4 regions of the Streptomyces sp. NPDC030021 genome follow, and region 1 is predicted to be linked to each of the others. Evidence: riboswitches for the same ligand, from Rfam matches in the RefSeq annotation. Region 1 holds a riboswitch; each other region holds the start of a gene.

What was found. A riboswitch is a leader RNA that binds a small molecule or an ion and turns the genes downstream of it on or off. The one in region 1 is predicted to bind cobalamin.
Region 2: another riboswitch for cobalamin. It lies ahead of metE (5-methyltetrahydropteroyltriglutamate--homocysteine S-methyltransferase); the one in region 1 lies ahead of ACZ4YL_RS15570 (cobalamin biosynthesis protein).
Region 3: another riboswitch for cobalamin. It lies ahead of ACZ4YL_RS06350 (ribonucleoside-diphosphate reductase subunit alpha); the one in region 1 lies ahead of ACZ4YL_RS15570 (cobalamin biosynthesis protein).
Region 4: another riboswitch for cobalamin. It lies ahead of ACZ4YL_RS10340 (CoA-acylating methylmalonate-semialdehyde dehydrogenase); the one in region 1 lies ahead of ACZ4YL_RS15570 (cobalamin biosynthesis protein).

Annotation. Positions count from the first base shown of each region.
Region 1 is NZ_JBVIAH010000007.1:61,829-66,774, reverse strand. It holds gene ACZ4YL_RS15580 (putative cobaltochelatase) at 1-575, opposite strand, end outside; partial or broken gene ACZ4YL_RS15575 (cobyric acid synthase) at 847-2,403, opposite strand; gene ACZ4YL_RS15570 (cobalamin biosynthesis protein) at 2,400-3,362, opposite strand; cobalamin riboswitch at 3,399-3,553, opposite strand; gene ACZ4YL_RS15565 (hypothetical protein) at 3,677-3,898, opposite strand; gene ACZ4YL_RS15560 (inorganic phosphate transporter) at 3,930-4,946, opposite strand, start outside.
Region 2 is NZ_JBVIAH010000015.1:47,556-52,501, forward strand. It holds gene metE (5-methyltetrahydropteroyltriglutamate--homocysteine S-methyltransferase) at 1-1,704, opposite strand, end outside; cobalamin riboswitch at 1,885-2,113, opposite strand; gene ACZ4YL_RS27100 (hypothetical protein) at 2,329-2,883, shown strand; gene ACZ4YL_RS27105 (FAD-dependent oxidoreductase) at 2,981-4,735, opposite strand; gene ACZ4YL_RS27110 (SchA/CurD-like domain-containing protein) at 4,838-4,946, shown strand, end outside.
Region 3 is NZ_JBVIAH010000003.1:62,336-67,281, reverse strand. It holds gene ACZ4YL_RS06365 (carbon starvation CstA family protein) at 1-518, shown strand, start outside; gene ACZ4YL_RS06360 (CstA-like transporter-associated (seleno)protein) at 515-712, shown strand; gene ACZ4YL_RS06355 (GNAT family N-acetyltransferase) at 811-1,308, shown strand; cobalamin riboswitch at 1,360-1,481, shown strand; gene ACZ4YL_RS06350 (ribonucleoside-diphosphate reductase subunit alpha) at 1,625-4,003, shown strand; gene ACZ4YL_RS06345 (ribonucleotide-diphosphate reductase subunit beta) at 4,003-4,946, shown strand, end outside.
Region 4 is NZ_JBVIAH010000004.1:314,252-319,197, forward strand. It holds gene ACZ4YL_RS10335 (short-chain fatty acyl-CoA regulator family protein) at 1-684, shown strand, start outside; cobalamin riboswitch at 788-958, shown strand; gene ACZ4YL_RS10340 (CoA-acylating methylmalonate-semialdehyde dehydrogenase) at 1,163-2,662, shown strand; gene ACZ4YL_RS10345 (acyl-CoA dehydrogenase family protein) at 2,659-3,813, shown strand; gene ACZ4YL_RS10350 (enoyl-CoA hydratase/isomerase family protein) at 3,810-4,919, shown strand; gene mmsB (3-hydroxyisobutyrate dehydrogenase) at 4,916-4,946, shown strand, end outside.

The DNA.
Region 1 (4,946 bases):
AGGAGCTGCGGCCGCAGCTCGCCCTCCTCGGGGTTCATCGTGCCGACGAGCAGGAAGCGGGCGGCGTGCCGGACGGAGACGCCCTCGCGCTCCACGTACGAGGCGCCCATCGCGGCGGCGTCCAGCAGCAGGTCGATCAGGTGGTCGTGGAGGAGATTGACCTCGTCGACGTAGAGGATTCCGCGGTGGGCGTCGGCGAGCAGCCCGGGCTCGAACGCCTTCACGCCCTCGGCGAGGGCCCGTTCGATGTCGAGGGCGCCGACGAGGCGGTCCTCCGAGGCGCCGACGGGCAGCTCCACCATGCGGGCGGGCCGGGCGCCGCCGGGGCCGGACTCGTGCGGGCCGTCCGGGCAGGCCGGGTCCGGCGCGGTGGGCGCGCAGCTGAACCGGCAGCCCGACACGACGTCGACCTGCGGCAGCAGTGCGGACAGCGCGCGGACGGCGGTGGACTTGGCGGTCCCCTTCTCACCGCGCACGAGCACCCCGCCGACCGCCGGGCTCACGGCGTTGAGCAGGAGCGCCAGCCGCAGGTCGGACTGGCCGACCACTGCGGTGAACGGGTAGGGCGTGCTCATGCGTTGCTCACTCCTTGGAAGGTGCGGACCGTTGCCGTGTGCGGCGCCGCTGCCGGGGCTCCGCCCCAGACCCCGCGCGTCAAACGCCGGCGGGGCTTGATGTGGCTGGTGCCGTGCGCCCGGTGCGGCTGGATTGCCGGCAGGGCAATTTCAGCCCCGCCCGGGGGCCCCTCCCCGCGGTAGCCGGGGGAGTTTGAGGCGCGGGTCTGGGCGGAGCCCGGTTTCGGGAAGGGGCGGGGTGGGGGACAGCCCCGCAGGGCCCGGCCCCTCATGGTGCGCCCGGCGGCAGGAAGGGCAGGCCGGCCGGGGCGCCGTCCTCGATCAGCTGCAGCAGCGCACGCGTATCCGCGTGTTCCTCGATCAGGTCGCCCAGCAGGTCCAGCTGCTCCTCCCGCAGCGCGGCGAACGAGGTGTCCGGCGCCGGGACGAAGCGGCGGCCGGCGGCCGTGGCCACCTCCCGCAGGAACGCCCGGCGGAAGCCGTCCGACTCCAGCGATCCGTGCCAGTGGGTGCCCCACACCGACCCGACCCGGCAGCCGTCCAGGAAGGCCTCGCCGCCGAGCACCTCGGCGACGCCGTGGTGGATCTCGTAGCCCGCGACGTCCTCGCCCAGCGCCGAGCCCACCGGTCGGGCCAGGGTCTTCTCGCGCTCGAAGCGGATGCGCACGGGCAGCAGGCCGAGGCCGTCGACCTCGCCCGCCTTCGATTCGACCTCGTCCGAGATCCGCTCGCCCAGGACCTGGAACCCGCCGCAGATGCCCAGGACCGGCCGCCCCTCGGCGGCCCGTCGCAGCAGCGCGTCCGCGAGCCCGCGTTCCCGCAGCCACTGAAGGGCCTTCACCGTGCCCCGGGTGCCGGGTACGACGACCAGGTCCGCGTCGGCCAGTTCCTCGGCCCGGTCCACGAACCGCACCACGACCCCCGGCTCCGCCGCGAGCGCGTCGACGTCCGTGAAGTTCGACATCAGCGGCACCGCGCACACGGCGACCCGCAGCACGTCCTCGCCCACCGGCGGAGCGACCACGGACTCGCGTACCGCCCCGCGCAGGGAGACCCGCAGGCCGTCCTCCTCGTCGATGCCCAGGCCGTGCTGGAACGGCAGCACCCCGTACGTGGCACGGCCCGTCAGGCCGCGGAGCATCTCCATGCCCGGCTCCAGCAGCGACACGTCGCCGCGGAACTTGTTGACCATGTATCCCGCGATCAGGGACTGGTCCTCGGGGGAGAGCAGCGCCGTCGTCCCGAAGAAGGACGCGAAGACCCCGCCGCGGTCGATGTCCCCGACCACGACCACCGGGAACCGCGCGGCCCGCGCGATCCCCATGTTCACGATGTCGGTCCGGCGCAGGTTGATCTCGGCCGGACTCCCCGCCCCCTCGCAGATCACGGCGTCATACGTGCCCCGCAGCTGCTCCAGGCAGTCCGTGACGATGCCGAGCAACTGCTCCTGGCGCCCGCCGTGCAGCGCCTTTCCGGGGGACGACCCCCCAGATCCCCCGAAGAACCCGCGGGCGCTCATCTCGCCCACCGGCTTGCCCAGCAGCACCACCTGGCTGCTGCGGTCACTGCCCGGCTTGAGCAGCACCGGGTTCATCAGCGCGGTCGGCTCCACGCGGGCCGCCTGGGCCTGCATCGCCTGGGCGCGCCCGATCTCGGCGCCCTCCAGCGTCACGAAGGAGTTCAGCGACATGTTCTGCGCCTTGAACGGCGCGACCTTCACACCCTGCCGGGCCAGCCAGCGGCAGATGCCCGCCGTGACCACGCTCTTGCCCGCGTCCGAGGTGGTGCCCGCGACCAGCAGACCGCCGCCGCGCTTCGCGCCGCTCATCCGCGCCGTCCTCTCCGTGCCGTTCGGGAGACCAGCAGCCGGGCGGCCACGCAGGCGCCCAGGGCCAGCCAGGTCACCTGCCGCGACAGCCGTACCGCCCGCTCGATGTCCGCGACCTCCACCGGCCGCCCGGCCCCGCCGTTCAGCACGGCCCGGTGCTCGACCCGGCCGCCGTACGCGAGGGTTCCGCCCAGTCTGACGCCCAGCGCCCCGGCGAAGGAGGCCTCGACGGGTCCGGCGTTCGGGCTCGGGTGCGCGGCGGCGTCCGCACGCCAGGCCCGTACGGCGCCCCGCCGGTCGGGGCCGGCCAGCACGGCGGCGACCGCCGTCAGCCGGGCCCCCGGCCAGCCGGCCAGGTCGTCGAGCCGGGCGGAGGCCCAGCCGTAGTGCAGGTAGCGGGGGGACTTGTGGCCGACCATCGCGTCCAGGGTGTTCACGGCGCGGAAGGCCAGCAGTCCGGGGACTCCGGCGACGGCGCCCCACACGAGGGCCCCGACCACCGCGTCGGAGGTGTTCTCGGCGACGGATTCCACGACGGCGCGGGCCATCTGCTGCCCGTCCAGGGCCTGCGGGTCGCGTCCGCACAGGTGGGGCAGCCGCTCCCGGGCCACCTCGATGTCCCCGGCGGCGAGCGCGCCGCCGATGGCGCGGGCCTCACGGCCCAGGGAGGTACCGCCCACGACGGCCCAGGTGGCGGCGGCCGTCAGGGCGATACGGGCGACTGCGGGCCGGGAGCGCACGGCTCGGGCGCCCAGCGCTCCGACGGCGGCCGCGCCCCCGGCGCACACCAGGGTGTGCAGGAGGCCCCGGGCGCGGTCGTCGCGCCACAGGGAGCGTTCGACGGCGGCGGCGGCCCGTCCGAAGGCGGCCACGGGGTGCCCTCGGCGCGGATCCCCGAGGATCCGGTCGCCGATCAGGCCCGCCGTGGCGCCGTACGCGAAGACGCGATCGGCACGCATGGTGACAGGTATGTCCTCACTCAGGGTCCGCGCCCTGGTTCGACGTGTCCGGCGGCGAGAGTTCCTGGCTCCCGGGACGCACGCGCGGCGTGCGGTTCCGGTGACAGTGGCGGGACCGCGCCGGATTCGCACCGGACTTCCTCTCCATGCCGCCGTATTGGCTCCGGCAGTCCACCACGCACGCCGAAGGCCCGTCAACTCGCCGTTGACCTGCGGCGCGGCAGGGGCGCGGCAGGGGGCGAGGGATGCGAAAGGCTCCCTCCGGGACAAACCCGGAGGGAGCCTTCACGCCTGGTCGGCCGCAGGGCGGCGGATCAGGCGACGATCAGGTAGATCCCGTAGCCCACGGCCGCGGCGATGACCGCGAAGCAGGCGTACGCGCCGCTGCGGGCGAGGGTGGCGGTGCCACCCTGCTCGGTGGCGGTCTCGTGCTTGGACAGGCCCACCAGGCCCAGGGTGAAGAGGGCCACGAGGGCGACGGTGGCGAAGAGGCTGACCCCGAAGACGGAGCCGAGCGCTTCCCAGTCGATCTTCATACTGCCGTTTCCTCTTGTGTCTCTGTCTCGGTCAGACCGCGGCGGCCGGAGCCGCCGGGGTCTGCGTCGCGGCCGGGATGGTGGCCTTGAGGTCTTCGTCCGTGACCGCGGCGGTGGTGCCGGCGGCGGCGACGGTCGGCGGGACGGTGACCGCGGCGATCGCCGTGGTGACGACACCCGGCTCCTCGGCGCGGGCCGGCTCCACCTCGTTGACGTTGTTGTGGTCGACGACCTGGCGGCGCGAGATGAACCAGATGGCCAGGCAGGAGCCGATCAGGAAGAGCGTGACCGCGGCGATGCCGACGTCACCGATGCGCATGACCAGCTCGGCACCGGCCGAGACCAGCGCGGCGGCCGGCAGGGTCAGGCCCCAGGCGATGAACATGCGGGTCGCGGTGGACCAGCGGACCACACCGCCCTTGCGGCCCAGGCCCGCACCCATGACCGCACCGGAGCACGAGTGGGTGGTGGAGAGCGAGAAGCCCAGGTTCGAGGAGGCGAGGATGACGGACGCGGCCGAGGTCTGGGCGGCGAAGCCCTGCTGCGGGTGCAGGTCGGTCAGGCCGCTGCCCATGGTGCGGATGATGCGCCAGCCGCCCAGGTAGGTGCCCATCGCGATGGCCATGCCGGCGGAGACGATGACCCAGACCGGCGGGTTCGCGTCGGGCGCGATCGCGCCGCCGGCGATGAGGGCCAGGGTGATGATGCCCATCGTCTTCTGCGCGTCGTTGGTGCCGTGCGCGAGGGAGACGAGACCGGCCGAGGCGATCTGACCGGCGCGGTAACCCTTGGCGGAGGTCTTCTCGCCGACCTTGTCGCCCAGCTTGTAGGTGAGCTTGGCGGCCAGGTACGCGGCGATGCCGGCCACCAGCGGGGCGGCGATCGCGGGGATGAGGACCTTGGTGACGACGACGCTGCCGTTGACCGCGCCGATGCCGGCGGAGGCGACCGCGGCACCGATCAGGCCGCCCATCAGGGCGTGCGAGGAGCTGGAGGGGAGACCGACCAGCCAGGTGACGAGGTTCCAGAGGATCGCTCCGACCAGGGC
Region 2 (4,946 bases), on a different contig from region 1:
GCCCTTGACCGGCTTGGACGTCTGCGACTGGGCGTACGTGGTCCAGCGCACGGTCATCGGGTCGGGGCGGGAGATGTCACCGGCCAGGACGGGCGGGCGGACGTAGCGGGTGCCGTAGGACTGGACCCAGCCGTGCTGGGTGGCCAGGTACCCGGTGAGCTGCTCGGCGAAGTACTGGACCATGTCGTTGCGTTCGGGCTCGCCGTGCACGAGGACGTCGATGCCGGCCTTCTCCTGGAAGGCCAGGACCTCCCGGATCTCGGTCCGGATGCGGTCCTCGTAGCCGGCGGTGTCGATGCGCCCGGCCCGCAGGTCGGCGCGGGCCGTGCGCAGTTCGGTGGTCTGCGGGAACGATCCGATCGTGGTCGTCGGAAGCAGCGGGAGACCCAGGTGCGCCCGCTGGGCGGCGGCCCGCTCCGCGTACGGCCGGCCGCGCCGCCCGTCCGCGTCGGTGACGGCGGCGGTGCGGGCCCGGACCGCCGGATCGTGGGTGAGGGCGGAGCCGGCGCGGGAGGCCAGGTAGGCCCGGTTGGCGACGAGTTCGGCGGCGATGGCGTCCGTGCCGCGCGCCAGGCCCCGGGCGAGGGTGGCGACCTCCGCGGTCTTCTGGCGGGCGAAGGCGAGCCAGCGCCGGACCTGCGGGTCGATGTCCCGTTCGGCGGTGGCGTCCAGCGGCACGTGGAGCAGGGAGCAGGAGGTGGCCACGTCCACCCGGCCGGCGAGCCCCAGGAGGGTTCCGAGGGTGGCGAGGGACTTCTCGTAGTCGTTGATCCAGATGTTGCGGCCGCTCACGACACCGGCGACGAGGCGCTTGCCGGGCAGGCCCCCGACGGCGGCGAGGTCGTCGAGGTTCGCGGCCGCGGCCTCGGTGAAGTCCAGGGCGAGCCCTTCGACGGGTGCCTTGGCCAGCACGGGCAGGGCTTCGCCGAGCCGGTCGAAGTAGGAGGCGACGAGCAGCTTGGGCCGGTCGGTCAGGCCGCCGAGTTCCCGGTACGCGCGGGCGGTGGCGTTCAGCTCGGCCGGGGTGCGGTCCTGCACCAGGGCGGGCTCGTCCAGTTGCACCCACTCGGCTCCGGCGGCGCGCAGGTCGGCCAGGACCTGGGCGTAGACGGGCAGGAGCCGGTCGAGCAGGGCCAGCGGATCGAAGCCGGCGGCGACGCCGGGGGCGGGCTTGGCCAGCAGCAGGTAGGTGACGGGGCCGACCAGGACCGGGCGGGCGGTGTGGCCCAGCCGGAGCGCTTCCCCCAGCTGGGCGACCTGCTGGGTGGAGTCGGCGGTGAAGACGGTGTCGGAGCCGAGTTCCGGCACCAGGTAGTGGTAGTTGGTGTCGAACCACTTGGTCATCTCCAGCGGCGCCACGTCCTGCGTACCGCGCGCCATCGCGAAGTACCCGTCGAGCGGGTCGGCCGCGACGGCGGCGCGGTGCCGTTCGGGGACGGCACCGACCATCACGCTGGTGTCCAGCACGTGGTCGTAGTACGAGAAGTCACCGGTCGGCACCTCGGTGATGCCGGCGTCGGCCAGCTGCTGCCAGTTGGTGCGGCGCAGGTCGCGGGCGGTCTCCCGGAGGGCGTCGGCGGTGACGCGGCCCTTCCAGTAGCCCTCGACGGACTTCTTCAGTTCGCGGTTCTGGCCCTGGCGGGGGTAGCCGTACACGGTGGCCACGGTGGGCCGTCCTGCGGCGGCGGGGGTCGTGCGGGTCACGGAACTCTCCTTCGCGAGCGTTCTCCTGTGGACCCGGTGAGGGGCCGAGGGCGCGAAGGGATGACGAACCGGGCGGATCCCGACCGGGTACGGGTACGTGCAGCTGCACGCGTCCGCGGTCGTCCGCCTGACATGTCGCCGACCCGCCCACGAGGTCACCGGGATTTCCGTGCGCGATCGGTCGCGTACGGGCAACGGGCAGGTCTTCGGACTCGCGGGCACGTCTCGTCGTACGGATGCCGTACGAGACTCCTACTGGCCGTCGCTTCCCAGGCCCGTCCGGGCCCAGTGCGTATGACGGCGGTCGTTCCCGCTCACCGCTGCGGGGCAGTCCCGGATTCCCACCGGGTTCCCTCTTACGACGCATCCCGCCTGGCGGACGGGGCGAACCAGCTGCCCGGCCAGAGTAGTCGGCGTTCCCCGCCGGCGCGCGGAGTTGTCCGGCATCCGGATGGCGGGGTGAGACCCATGAGGGTCAAAATCCAGCCATTGAGTGAATTGCATCACTGAGGCGCGAGTTGTGTCCCTCTTGTCCGTTTACCGGATCGAACTGCCCGGTCAGCGCAGTACGTTGCAGCTCTCTGCATCGAGATCGCTCGATGACCACCGGAAGACCGAGGAAGTATGGGTTCCCCGATGAGCGCCCGGCCCAGGGCTGCCCTCGTCGTACGCGCCGCCCTGGTGTCCGTGCTGGCCTGGGGCGGCCTCACCGCGTGTGCCGCCGACGAGGAGAAGCTGCAGTACGCGACCGATTACGCGGGCCACGAACCGCTGGGCGTGGTCGGGTACCCCACCTCCGAGTCCCTCCGGATCACCCAGAAGCTGATCTGGCGGCTCGCCGACGGCAAGGCCGAGGAGGTGGAGGCGCTCGCCGCCGAGCCCGATGACGCGAAGGGGGACGTCGAGCGGACCGCCCGGAACTGGATCCGGGCCTTCCACGAGGGGGCCAAAGGGAAGGTGACCGCGGAGTTCTACGACGAGGGGTCCGTGCGGCAGCTCGTCGTCGTGTACTTCCACGACACGGGCCAGACCAAGTCGTTCGTGGTGCGCCTCACCGGCAGCACCGGAGAGAACGGCTGGCGCGTGTCCATGCGGGAGCCGGATCCGAAGCAGGCCTCGGCGGTCCCCGACTGGGTTCCCAGGACACCCGGGGGCCTCGGCTCGAAGACGACGCGATGACCCGGTCCGGCCGCCTCGTCGCCAGGTGAAAGGCGCCGTCCCGCGGATCACTCCGCCGGACGGCGCCCTCGTCTCTCCGGGAACGGATGCGGTCGGATCAGGACCGGTCCAGCAGCGTGGTCAGGACCTCGTGGAGGACCGCTGCCGGATCCGCCACCGCCTGCGCCGAGCGCCAGGCCACGAAACCGTCCGGGCGGACGAGGATCGCACCCTCCTCGGTCGTGCCGTGCACCTCGGTCCAGTCGCCGCCGTTCGCCGGGATCAGGTCGGCCTCCGGGCCGGTACCGATCGCGTACACGTCCAGGGGCAGGCCGAGCTCTTCGGCGACGGACCGCCCCGCGGCACGCCACGTCGTGCCCTCGGAGCACAGCAGGACGAAGGAACGCTCGTAGAGGTCCACGGTGGACTTCGGCTCCGGATCCCCCGGACCGCACAGCCACATGTGCGGTGCGCGGCTGCCCGGATCGCCGCAGAGCCGCATCCGGTCGGGTACGACGGGCCGGTCCGGGTCGGCTCCCAGCACCGCGCCCCGGTTGTAGCGGTAGCCCATGGCCACGGAGAGGACCCCGCCCTGCCGGCCGCCGCCACCGCCCGGCGCGGAGTCCGGCCCGGCCGCGGACGCGGCCCCGGAGGTGGACGCGGGCTCGGAGGCGGACCCGGGCTCGGGGTCGGGCTCGTACCCCGGGTGGCTGTGCTCCGCCGAACGCGCCGAGGCGCGCTCGCTCGTCGCCCGGGCCACCGGCAACCGCTCGGCCTCGTAGGTCTGCAGCAGCCCCGGCCCGGCCGAACCGTCCAGCACCGCGGCGAGCTTCCAGGCGATGTTGTGGGCGTCCTGGATGCCGGTGTTCGAGCCGAACGCCCCGGTGGGGGACATCTCGTGGGCGGAGTCACCGGCCAGGAAGACCCGGCCGACCGCGTACCGCTCGGCGACCCGCTCGGCGGCGTGCCACGGGGCCTTCCCGGTGACCTCGACGTCCAGGTCGGGGGCGCCGACGGCCCGGCGGATGTGCTCCACGCAGCGCTCGTCGGTGAAGTCCTCCAGCGTCTCCCCCCGGTCCGGGTGCCAGGGCGCGTGGAAGACCCACCGCTCGCCGTTGTCGACCGGCAGCAGGGCCCCGTCGGCATCGGGCTTGGTCAGGTAGCACACGATGAATCGCCGGTCGCCGACCACGTGGGGCAGCATCTGGGACCGGAAGGTGATGCTCACGTTGTGGAACAGGTCCCCGGAGCCGCTCTGGCCGATCCGGAGCGCCTCCCGCACGGGGCTGCGCGGCCCGTCGGCGGCGACGAGGTAGTCCGCGCGCACCGTGCTGTGCTCCCCGGTCTCCCGGTTCTTCACGATCGCGGTGACCCCGCCCGGGTCCTGGTCGAAGGAGAGGAGTTCGGTGGAGAACCGCAGGTCGGCTCCGAGTGAGGGGGTCACGGACATCAGGACCGGCTCGATGTCGTTCTGGCTGCACAGGCACCATGCCGCCGGACTGAAGCGCGCGAGCGCGCCGCCCGGGTCGATTTCCTGGAAGAGCCACTCCTGGTCGTCACCGGTCAGCGAGCCGCCCTGCATGATGCCGTGGTTGTCCGCCAGGACCGAGGCGGCCTCGCGGATCTGGTCCTCGACACGGGCGACCCGGAACAGTTCCATCGTCCGCACGTTGATACCGCGTCCGCGTGGGTGCATCGAGGTACCCGCATGCTTCTCGACCACCATGTGTCTGATGCCATGCCGGCCGAGGAAGAGCGAGGTGCACAGACCCACCAGCGAGCCGCCCACGATGAGGACCGGGACGTGGTGGTCGACGTTTTCCTTCATGGGTCTTCCATGCCCTGTACGAGCCCGGTTCCCTCGCTCGTTCACCCGCTTGGTTCTCTCCTCTCGCGCCGCAGGGATTACGGGACAACGATCGGTTCGGGTGGCGCCGCCCCGTGGCGACCGTGTGGTCTCGAAGGAGTGTGAACGATGACAACCTTGTCGGAACGGATATCCCAGTCCGCCTTCGACGGCTCGAGGCTTCGGGTCGTGCTGCTGCTGGATCTGTACGACGGTGCGCAGAATCAGTTCCTGGAGG
Region 3 (4,946 bases), on a different contig from region 1:
GCATCGCCAACCAGCTGCTCGCCGCGGTCGCACTGGCCGTCTGCACCACGCTGCTGATCAAGTCCGGCCGGCTCAAGTGGGCCTGGGTGACGGGCGTTCCGCTGGTCTGGGACGCCACGGTGACCCTCACCGCGAGCTACCAGAAGATCTTCTCCGAGGACGTGAAGGTCGGCTTCTTCGCCCAGCGCGACAAGTACCAGGCCGGCATCGACGCCGACAAGGTCCTGCCGCCCGCCAAGAACATGGACGACATGCACACCGTGGTCACCAACGCCACAGTCGACGGCGTCCTGTGCGCCCTCTTCGCGGTCCTGATCATCGTGGTCCTCGCGGACGCGGCCCGGACCTGCCTCAAGGCCGTCCGCGACCCGGGGTCGGCGACCCTCTCCGAGACCCCGTGGACCGAGTCGAAGATCGTCGCTCCGGCCGGACTGATCGCGACCGCCGAGGAGCGGGCGGAGCTCGCCGCGGCGGGCCCGGACGCGGGCGGCGGACACGTCAAGGAGCCGGTGGCGTGAGCACCGTACGGAGCGTGCTGGCCAGGGCCCGGTTCTACGTACGGGAGTTCTCGGGGGAGGCCGCGTACGACCGCTACGTGGCCCACGCCCGCTCCCACGACCCGGACGCGGAGGTCCTGACCCGCCGCGCCTTCGAACGCGCCCGTACGGACGCCCGCGAGGCGGACCCCCGCGAGGGCTTCCGCTGCTGCTGAGCCCCGCCCCGCACACCGAAGGCCCCGCCGCTCCCCGCGGCGGGGCCTTCGTACGGTCGGCGCCCGCCCGTCGGCACCCGTCCTGCACACTCGACCGCATGGACATGGTGATCAGGGCGGTGCTGCCCGCCGAGTACGCGGAGCTGGGTGAGATCACGGCGCAGGCCTACCTCGCCGACGGGCATCTGGACTTCAACGAGGACGACCACTACCTGAACGTGCTGCGCGACGTGGCCGGCCGGGCCGCCCAGGCCGAGGTGCTCGTCGCCGAGCGGGACGGGCGGGTGCTGGGCGGTGTGACCTTCGCCGCTCCGGGCAGTCCGCTCGCCGACATCGCGGCCCCCGACGAGGCGGAGTTCCGGATGCTCGCGGTGGCCCACGAGGCGCGCGGCCAGGGCGCCGGCGAGGCTCTGGTGCGCGCCTGCGTCGAGCGGGCGCGGGCCCTGGAGGGCGTGACGGGCCTGGTTCTCTCCACCCAGCGCAGCATGGCCGGCGCCCACCGGATCTACGCGCGCCTGGGCTTCGTACGCACTCCGGAGCGGGACTGGGCGCCGATCGAGGGCCTGACACTCCTCACTTACCGGCTCAAGCTGTAGCCACGCCGACACTACATGTGGGGGTTACCGCACAGGGCCGCCCCCACATGTATGCTCATGCCTGCTGTCGCTGCAGGGGAATCCGGTGCGAATCCGGAACTGTCCCGCAACGGTATGAAGTGTCCGGCTACCGGACGCCAAGTCCGATGACCTGCCGACAGCGCGCCCGGCTCGACCGAACCGGGTGCCGATTCGTCCGGGCCTCGCGGTTGGGCCGGTGGACGCCATGCGGGGTACGCGTTCTCGTCGCGCCCGCATGCGCCCGCTCGCGCCCCGCTCCGCCGATGACCGGGCCGAGCGAGGGAGAGCTCCCGCCGTGACCATCGCGCCTTCCGCACCGCGCGCCGAGTCCACTTCTGGCGACAACACCGAGGGCCCGGGGGCCACGCTGCTGCGTACCCTCACCGAACTTACGGCGGACCTCCCCGACACCGACCCCGGCCGGGTCGCGGCCTCCGCGCTGCGCGGCCGCAGCTCCGCCGCCGACGACGCCGAACTGCGCGGGCTGGCCACGGAGGCCGCCGCCGGTCTGATCTCCGAGGACCCGGCCTACTCCCGGCTCGCCGCCCGCCTGCTGACGCTGGCCGTGCGCGACGAGGCCGCGAGCCAGGGCTCCACGTCCTTCTCGGCCTCCGTCGAGGTCGGCCACCGCGAGGGCCTCATCGCCGACCGCACGGCCGAGTTCGTCCGCACCCACGCGGGCCGGCTCGACTCGCTCGTCGAACTGACCCTCGCCGAGGGCGCCGACGACCGCTTCGGCTTCTTCGGCCTGCGCACCCTGCACAGCCGCTACCTGCTGCGCCACCCGATCACCCGTCAGGTCATCGAGACCCCGCAGTACTTCATGCTGCGCGTGGCCTGCGGTCTGGCCGCCGACGACAGCGTCCAGGCCGTGGAGGAAGTGGCCTCGCTGTACCGGCTGATGAGCCGCCTGGACTACCTGCCGTCCTCCCCCACGCTCTTCAACTCCGGTACCCGGCACCCGCAGATGTCCTCCTGCTACCTGCTGGACTCCCCGCTGGACGAGCTCGACTCGATCTACGACCGCTACCACCAGGTCGCCCGCCTCTCCAAGCACGCCGGCGGCATCGGCCTCTCGTACTCCCGTATCCGCGCCCGCGGTTCGCTGATCCGTGGCACCAACGGCCACTCCAACGGCATCGTGCCGTTCCTGAAGACCCTCGACGCCTCCGTCGCCGCCGTGAACCAGGGTGGCCGCCGCAAGGGCGCCGCCGCCGTCTACCTGGAGACCTGGCACGCGGACATCGAGGAGTTCCTGGAGCTCCGCGACAACACCGGTGAGGACCAGCGCCGTACGCACAACCTGAACCTCGCCCACTGGGTGCCGGACGAGTTCATGCGCCGCGTGAACGCCGACGCCGACTGGTCGCTGTTCTCCCCGGCCGACGTGCCCGAGCTGGTCGACCTGTGGGGCGACGCGTTCGACGCCGCCTACCGCAAGGCCGAGGCGGACGGCCTGGCCCGCAAGACCATGCCCGCCCGCGACCTGTACGGCCGGATGATGCGCACCCTCGCGCAGACCGGCCAGGGCTGGATGACCTTCAAGGACGCCTCCAACCGCACGGCGAACCAGACCGCCGAGCCGGGCACGGTCGTGCACTCCTCGAACCTGTGCACCGAGATCATCGAGGTCACCAACGACGGCGAGACGGCCGTCTGCAACCTCGGCTCGGTCAACCTGGGCGCCTTCGTCGTGGACGGCGAGATCGACTGGGAGCGGATCGACGAGACCGTCCGCACCGCCGTCACCTTCCTCGACCGCGTGGTGGACATCAACTTCTACCCGACCGAGCAGGCCGGCCGCTCCAACGCCCGCTGGCGCCCGGTGGGTCTGGGCGCGATGGGCCTCCAGGACGTCTTCTTCAAGCTGAAGCTGCCCTTCGACTCCCCCGAGGCGAAGGCTCTGTCCACCAAGCTCTCCGAGCGCATCATGCTGGCCGCGTACGAGGCCTCCTGCGACCTCGCCGAGCGCAGCGGCCCGCTGCCGGCCTGGGAGCAGACCCGTACCGCCCGTGGTGTCCTGCACCCGGACCACTACGACGTCGAGCTGAACTGGCCGGAGCGCTGGGACGCGCTGCGCACCCGCGTCGCCGAGACCGGCATGCGCAACTCCCTGCTCCTCGCCATCGCCCCGACCGCCACGATCGCCTCGATCGCCGGCGTGTACGAGTGCATCGAGCCGCAGGTGTCCAACCTCTTCAAGCGCGAGACGCTCAGCGGTGAGTTCCTCCAGGTGAACGGCTACCTGGTGGAGGAGCTGAAGCAGCTCGGCGTGTGGGACGCCCAGACCCGCGAGGCGCTGCGCGACTCCTCCGGGTCGGTCCAGGGGTTCAGCTGGATCCCGGCCGAGGTCCGCGAGCTGTACCGCACGGCGTGGGAGATCCCGCAGCGCGGTCTGATCGACATGGCGGCGGCCCGTACGCCGTTCCTGGACCAGTCGCAGTCGCTGAACCTGTTCCTGGAGACGCCCACCATCGGCAAGCTCAGCTCGATGTACGCGTACGCCTGGAAGCAGGGCCTGAAGACCACCTACTACCTGCGCTCTCGCCCGGCGACGAAGATCGCCCGCGCCGCGCAGGCGGCCACCCCCGTCGAGCTGCCGCAGGCGGTCGCCGACGCCGAGGCGCTGGCCTGCTCCCTTGAGAACCCCGAGTCCTGCGAGGCCTGCCAGTAATGAGCTCCAACGACCAGAAGAACCTCCTGGACCCGGGCTTCGAGCTCACGCTCCGCCCGATGCGCTACCCGGACTTCTACGAGCGCTACCGGGACGCGATCAAGAACACCTGGACCGTCGAGGAGGTCGACCTCCACTCGGACGTCGCCGACCTGGCGAAGCTGACGCCCTCCGAGCAGCACATGATCGGCCGGCTGGTCGCGTTCTTCGCGACGGGCGACTCGATCGTCTCGAACAACCTGGTGCTGACGCTCTACAAGCACATCAACTCCCCGGAGGCGCGCCTGTACCTGTCGCGCCAGCTGTTCGAGGAGGCCGTGCACGTCCAGTTCTATCTGACGCTGCTCGACACCTACCTGCCCAACCCGGACGACCGGGCGGCGGCCTTCGACGCGGTCGAGGAGATCCCCTCCATCCGCGAGAAGGCGCAGTTCTGCTTCAAGTGGATGGACTCGGTCGAGAAGATCGACCGGCTGGAGACGGCCGCCGACCGCCGCCGCTTCCTGCTGAACCTGATCTGCTTCGCGGCGTGCATCGAGGGCCTGTTCTTCTACGGCGCCTTCGCGTACGTGTACTGGTTCCGCTCGCGCGGTCTGCTGCACGGCCTGGCCACCGGCACCAACTGGGTCTTCCGCGACGAGACCATGCACATGAACTTCGCCTTCGAGGTCGTGGACACGGTCCGCAAGGAGGAGCCGGAGCTCTTCGACGACGCCCTCCAGCAGCAGGTCACCGACATGCTCAAGGAGGCCGTGGAGGCGGAGCTGCAGTTCGGCCGCGACCTGTGCGGTGACGGCCTGCCGGGGATGAACACCGAGTCGATGCGCGAGTACCTGGAGTGCGTCGCGGACCAGCGCCTGGTCCGTCTGGGCTTCCCGCCGGTGTACGGCTCGCAGAACCCGTTCTCCTTCATGGAGCTGCAGGGTGTGCAGGAGCTGACGAA
Region 4 (4,946 bases), on a different contig from region 1:
CCGCCCGGCTCCCCTGTCCACGCCCTCGCGCGGATCGGCATCGCCAACCACTTCGCGGGCGCGCTCATCCTCCCGTACCGCGCCTTCCACGCGGCTGCTGAGGAGTTCCGCTACGACATCGAGCGGCTCACCGACCACTTCGGGATCGGCTACGAGACGGTCTGCCACCGGCTGAGCACCCTGCAGCGGCCCAGGCTGCGCGGGGTGCCCTTCTCCTTCGTCCGGGTGGACCGGGCCGGGAACATGTCCAAGCGGCAGTCGGCGACCGGATTCCACTTCTCCCGCGCGGGCGGCACCTGCCCGCTGTGGAACGTGTACGAGGCCTTCGCCGCGCCCGGCCGCATCCACGTCCAGGTGGCCGCCATGCCCGACGGGCAGCGGTACCTGTGGACCGCCCGGGCCGTCACCCGTCACCGCGGCGGCTGGGGCGAGCCCGGCAAGACCTTCGCGATCGGGCTCGGCTGCGAGATCCGGCACGCCTCGCGGCTCGTGTACGCCGACGGGCTGGACCTCGACAACACGGCGGCCGCCACCCCGATCGGCATGGGCTGCCGCCTCTGCGAACGCCTCGACTGCCCGCAGCGGGCCGTGCCGCCGCTCGGGCGGGCGCTGGCCGTGGACGAGAACAGCAGCACCTTCATCCCGTACCCAGTGACCAGGAACGCGGCCCCGGCGCGGGACTGAGCGGGCGTCAACCGCGGACTCGGGTCGCGGGCGGGGCGACGCGGCCGGATGGCGAAGGCGCGCGGCGGCGGCTCTGGACTTACTAGGACGTCCAACTATATGTTCGTGGCACAAGGTCCGCGGTGCAGGGAAGCCGGTGAGAAACCGGCACGGTCCCGCCACTGTGACCGGGGAGTGTGCTGCCATCAACACGCCACTGACGAGGCCTGTCGGGAAGGCGGGCGGCACGCGGGGATCCGGGAGTCAGGATACCGGCCGCGGATGTTCCGTGTTGTCCACGAGGATGGAGCAGACACGCATGGCACCGGTTTGTACCCACGACCCTGGTGATCCGGCGGAGCGCACACACACGTTCGCGCGCTCATAGGTCGTCTCTTTCGACCAGTCCCACGACCCTCCCCAGCGGCGCGCCCCATCGGGTGCGGTCCGCCGGTCGGCCGTGCCATCCCCGGATCCAACCTGACGAGAGCAGGCACCCATGGTCCGTGAACTCACCCATTTCATCGGCGGCAAGCACACCACCGGATCCTCCGGCCTCTTCACCGACGTGTACGAACCCAACACCGGTGCCGTCCAGGCCCGGGTACCGCTCGCGGGGCGGGCCGACACCGAGGCCGCCATCGCGAACGCCGAGGAGGCGCAGGCCGACTGGGGGCAGTGGAACCCGCAGCGCCGCTCGCGCGTACTGCTGCGCTTCCTCCAGCTGGTCGAGGGCGAACGGGACTCCCTCGCCCGGCTGTTGTCCTCCGAGCACGGCAAGACCGTCGCCGACGCCCACGGAGACCTGCAACGCGGCCTGGAGGTGGTCGAGTTCGCCGCCGGTGTCCCGCACCTGCTCAAGGGCGAGTTCACCGACAACGCGGGTACCGGGATCGACGTGCATTCCCTGCGCTCACCGCTGGGCGTGGTCGCCGGGATCACCCCCTTCAACTTCCCCGCGATGATCCCCCTGTGGCAGGCCGCACCCGCCCTGGCCTGCGGCAACTCCTTCATCCTGAAGCCCTCCGAGCGCGCCCCCTCCGTACCGCTGCGCCTCGCCGAGCTGTTCCTGGAGGCCGGTCTGCCGCCCGGCGTGCTCAATGTGGTCAACGGCGGCAAGGAGGCCGTCGACACCCTCCTCGAAGACCCGCGCGTGCAGGCCCTCGGCTTCGTCGGCTCCACTCCGATCGCCGCGCACATCTACGCCACCGCCGCGGCCCACGGCAAGCGCGCCCAGTGCTTCGGCGGCGCCAAGAACCACATGATCGTGATGCCCGACGCCGACCTCGACCAGGCCGTGGAGGCCCTCATCGGCGCCGGCTACGGCTCCGCGGGCGAGCGCTGCATGGCCATCGCCGTCGCCGTACCCGTCGGCGAGGAGACCGCGAACGCCCTCGTGGCCAAGTTGACGGAGCGCATCGCCACCCTGCACGTGGGCCGCTCCGACGACCCCGAGGCCGACTTCGGGCCGCTGGTCAGCCAGGACGCGCTCGACCGGGTGAACCGCTACGTCGGCATCGGAGCCACCGAGGGCGCCGAACTCGTCGTGGACGGGCGCGGGTTCACCCTGCCCGGGCACGAGGACGGCTTCTTCGCCGGAGCGACCCTCTTCGACCGCGTGACCCCGCAGATGCGGATCTACCGCGAGGAGATCTTCGGCCCGGTGCTGTCCGTCGTACGGGCCGCCGACTACGAGGAGGCCCTGCGCCTGCCCACCGAGCACCCGTACGGCAACGGCGTCGCGATCTTCACCCGTGACGGGGACACGGCGCGCGACTTCACCCGCCGGGTGGGCGCCGGCATGGTCGGCGTCAACGTGCCGATCCCCGTCCCAGTGGCGTACCACACCTTCGGCGGCTGGAAGCGGTCCGGCTTCGGCGACCTGAACCAGCACGGCCCCGACTCGTTCCGCTTCTACACCCGTACCAAGACCGTCACCTCGCGCTGGCCCTCCGGGGCCAAGGAGGGCGCGAGCTTCACCATCCCGACGATGGGATGAGCCCGGTGACCCTCACCCTCAGCCCCGATCAGCTCGCCCTCGCCGAGGTCACCCTCGACTTCGCCCAGGAGCAGCTCGGCCCGTACGCCGTCACCTGGGACCAGGACAAGCACTTCCCGCTGGACGTGATCCGCAAGGCGGCGGACCTCGGGCTCGGCGGCGTCTACGTCCGCGAGGAGCACGGCGGTTCCGGGCTCAGCCGCAGCGACGGCGTCCTCGTCTTCGAGACCCTCGCCACCGGTTGCCCCTCCATCGCCGGGTACCTCTCCATCCACAACATGGTCGCCTGGATGGTCGACCGGTACGGGGACGCGGACCAGTGGGCCCGCTGGCTCCCCGACCTGTGCTCCGCCCGGTCGCTGGGCAGCTATTGTCTGACCGAACCCGGCGCCGGCTCCGACGCGGCCAGGCTGCGCACCCGGGCCGAGCGCACGGACGACGGCTATGTGCTGACCGGTGTCAAGCAGTTCATCTCCGGCGCCGGCACCTCCGAGGTCTACATCGTCATGGCGCGCACCGGCGGCGAGGGCGCGGGCGGCGTCTCCGCGTTCGTCGTCGAACGCGCGGACGCCGGGGTCTCCTTCGGCCCGGACGAGCGCAAGATGGGCTGGAACGCCCAGCCCACCCGCCAGGTGATCCTCGACGGGGTCCGCGTCCCCGCCGACCGGCGTCTCGGCGCCGAGGGCGACGGCTTCCGCATCGCCATGAACGGCCTCAACGGCGGCCGCCTCGGCATCGCCGCCTGCTCGCTGGGCGGTGCGCAGAGCGCGCTGGACCGCAGCCTCGCGTACCTGGCCGACCGGGAGGCGTTCGGGGCCCGGCTGCTGGACGCCCAGGCCCTGCAGTTCCGGCTCGCGGACATGGCCACCGAGCTGGCCGCGGCCCGCGCCCTGGTCCGCCAGGCCGCCGACGCGCTGGACCGGGGCGACCCCCTGGCCCCGCAGCTGTGCGCGATGGCCAAGCGGTTCGCCACCGACACCGGCTACGCGGTCGCCGACCGGGCCCTCCAACTCCACGGAGGTTACGGCTACTTGAGCGAGTACGGCATCGAGAAGATCGTCCGCGACCTTCGGGTCCACCAGATCCTGGAAGGCACCAACGAGGTCATGCGCATCATCGTCGCCCGCGGGCTCACGGAGGCCCTGCGATGAACCACGGATCCCCCGGGGCCCACGACCAGGACCACGGCCAGGACCAGGACCACGTGCTCCTGCGGACCGAGGGCCACACCGCCTACATCACCCTCAACCGCCCCAAGGCCCTCAACGCCCTCACCCACGCCATGGTGCTGCGCATCGACGGGGCGCTCGCCGACTGGCAGCACGACCCGGACGTCGCGGCCGTCGTCATCGAGGGGGCCGGTGAACGCGGCCTGTGCGCGGGCGGTGACATCCGCGCGATCTACGAGGACGCCCGCACGGGCGGCACGGCCTCGGCCGGCTTCTGGCGCGACGAGTACCGGCTCAACGCCCGCATCGCCCGCTACCCCAAGCCGTACGTCGCCCTCATGGACGGCATCGTCATGGGCGGCGGCGTCGGGATCTCGGCCCACGGCACCGTACGGATCGTCACCGAACGCTCCCGCGTGGCCATGCCGGAAACGGGCATCGGCTTCGTCCCGGATGTCGGTGGCACGTACCTGCTGGCGCTGGCGCCCGGAGAACTCGGCACCCACCTGGCCCTGACGGGGGCGCCCGCCGGAGCGGCGGACGCGCTGCTCTGCGGGCTCGCCGATCATTTCGTGCCCTCGGAGCTGCTGCCGCGGCTGGCCGCGGACCTGGCACGGGCCTCCGTGCACGAGGTGCTGGAACGGTACGTCGGTCCGGCGCCCGCCGGCGCGCTCGACGGTGACCGCGAGTGGATCGACCACTGCTACGCGGCGGACACGGTGGAGGACATCGTGGAGCGTCTGCTCGGCAGCGGTGTCCCGGCGGCGAAGGAGGCCGCGGCCACCCTTGCGGCCAAGTCGCCCACGTCCCTCAAGGTGACCCTGGCCGCCCTGCGCCGGGTGCGCGAACTCGGCCCGCTGGAGCGGGCTCTGGAGCAGGAGTACCGGATCTCCTGCGCGGCGCTGTCCTCCCCCGACCTGGTGGAGGGGATCCGCGCGCAGGTGATCGACAAGGACCGCAGCCCCCGGTGGTCACCGCCCTCCCTGGCGGAGGTCCTTCCTGCGGACGTGGAACGGTTCTTCGCCCCGCTCGGCGCGCGCGAACTGCAGCTGACCCGGACGGATTCGACTCAGGAGGTGCCCTGGTGAGCAGGACCGTGGCGTTCGTCGGACTGG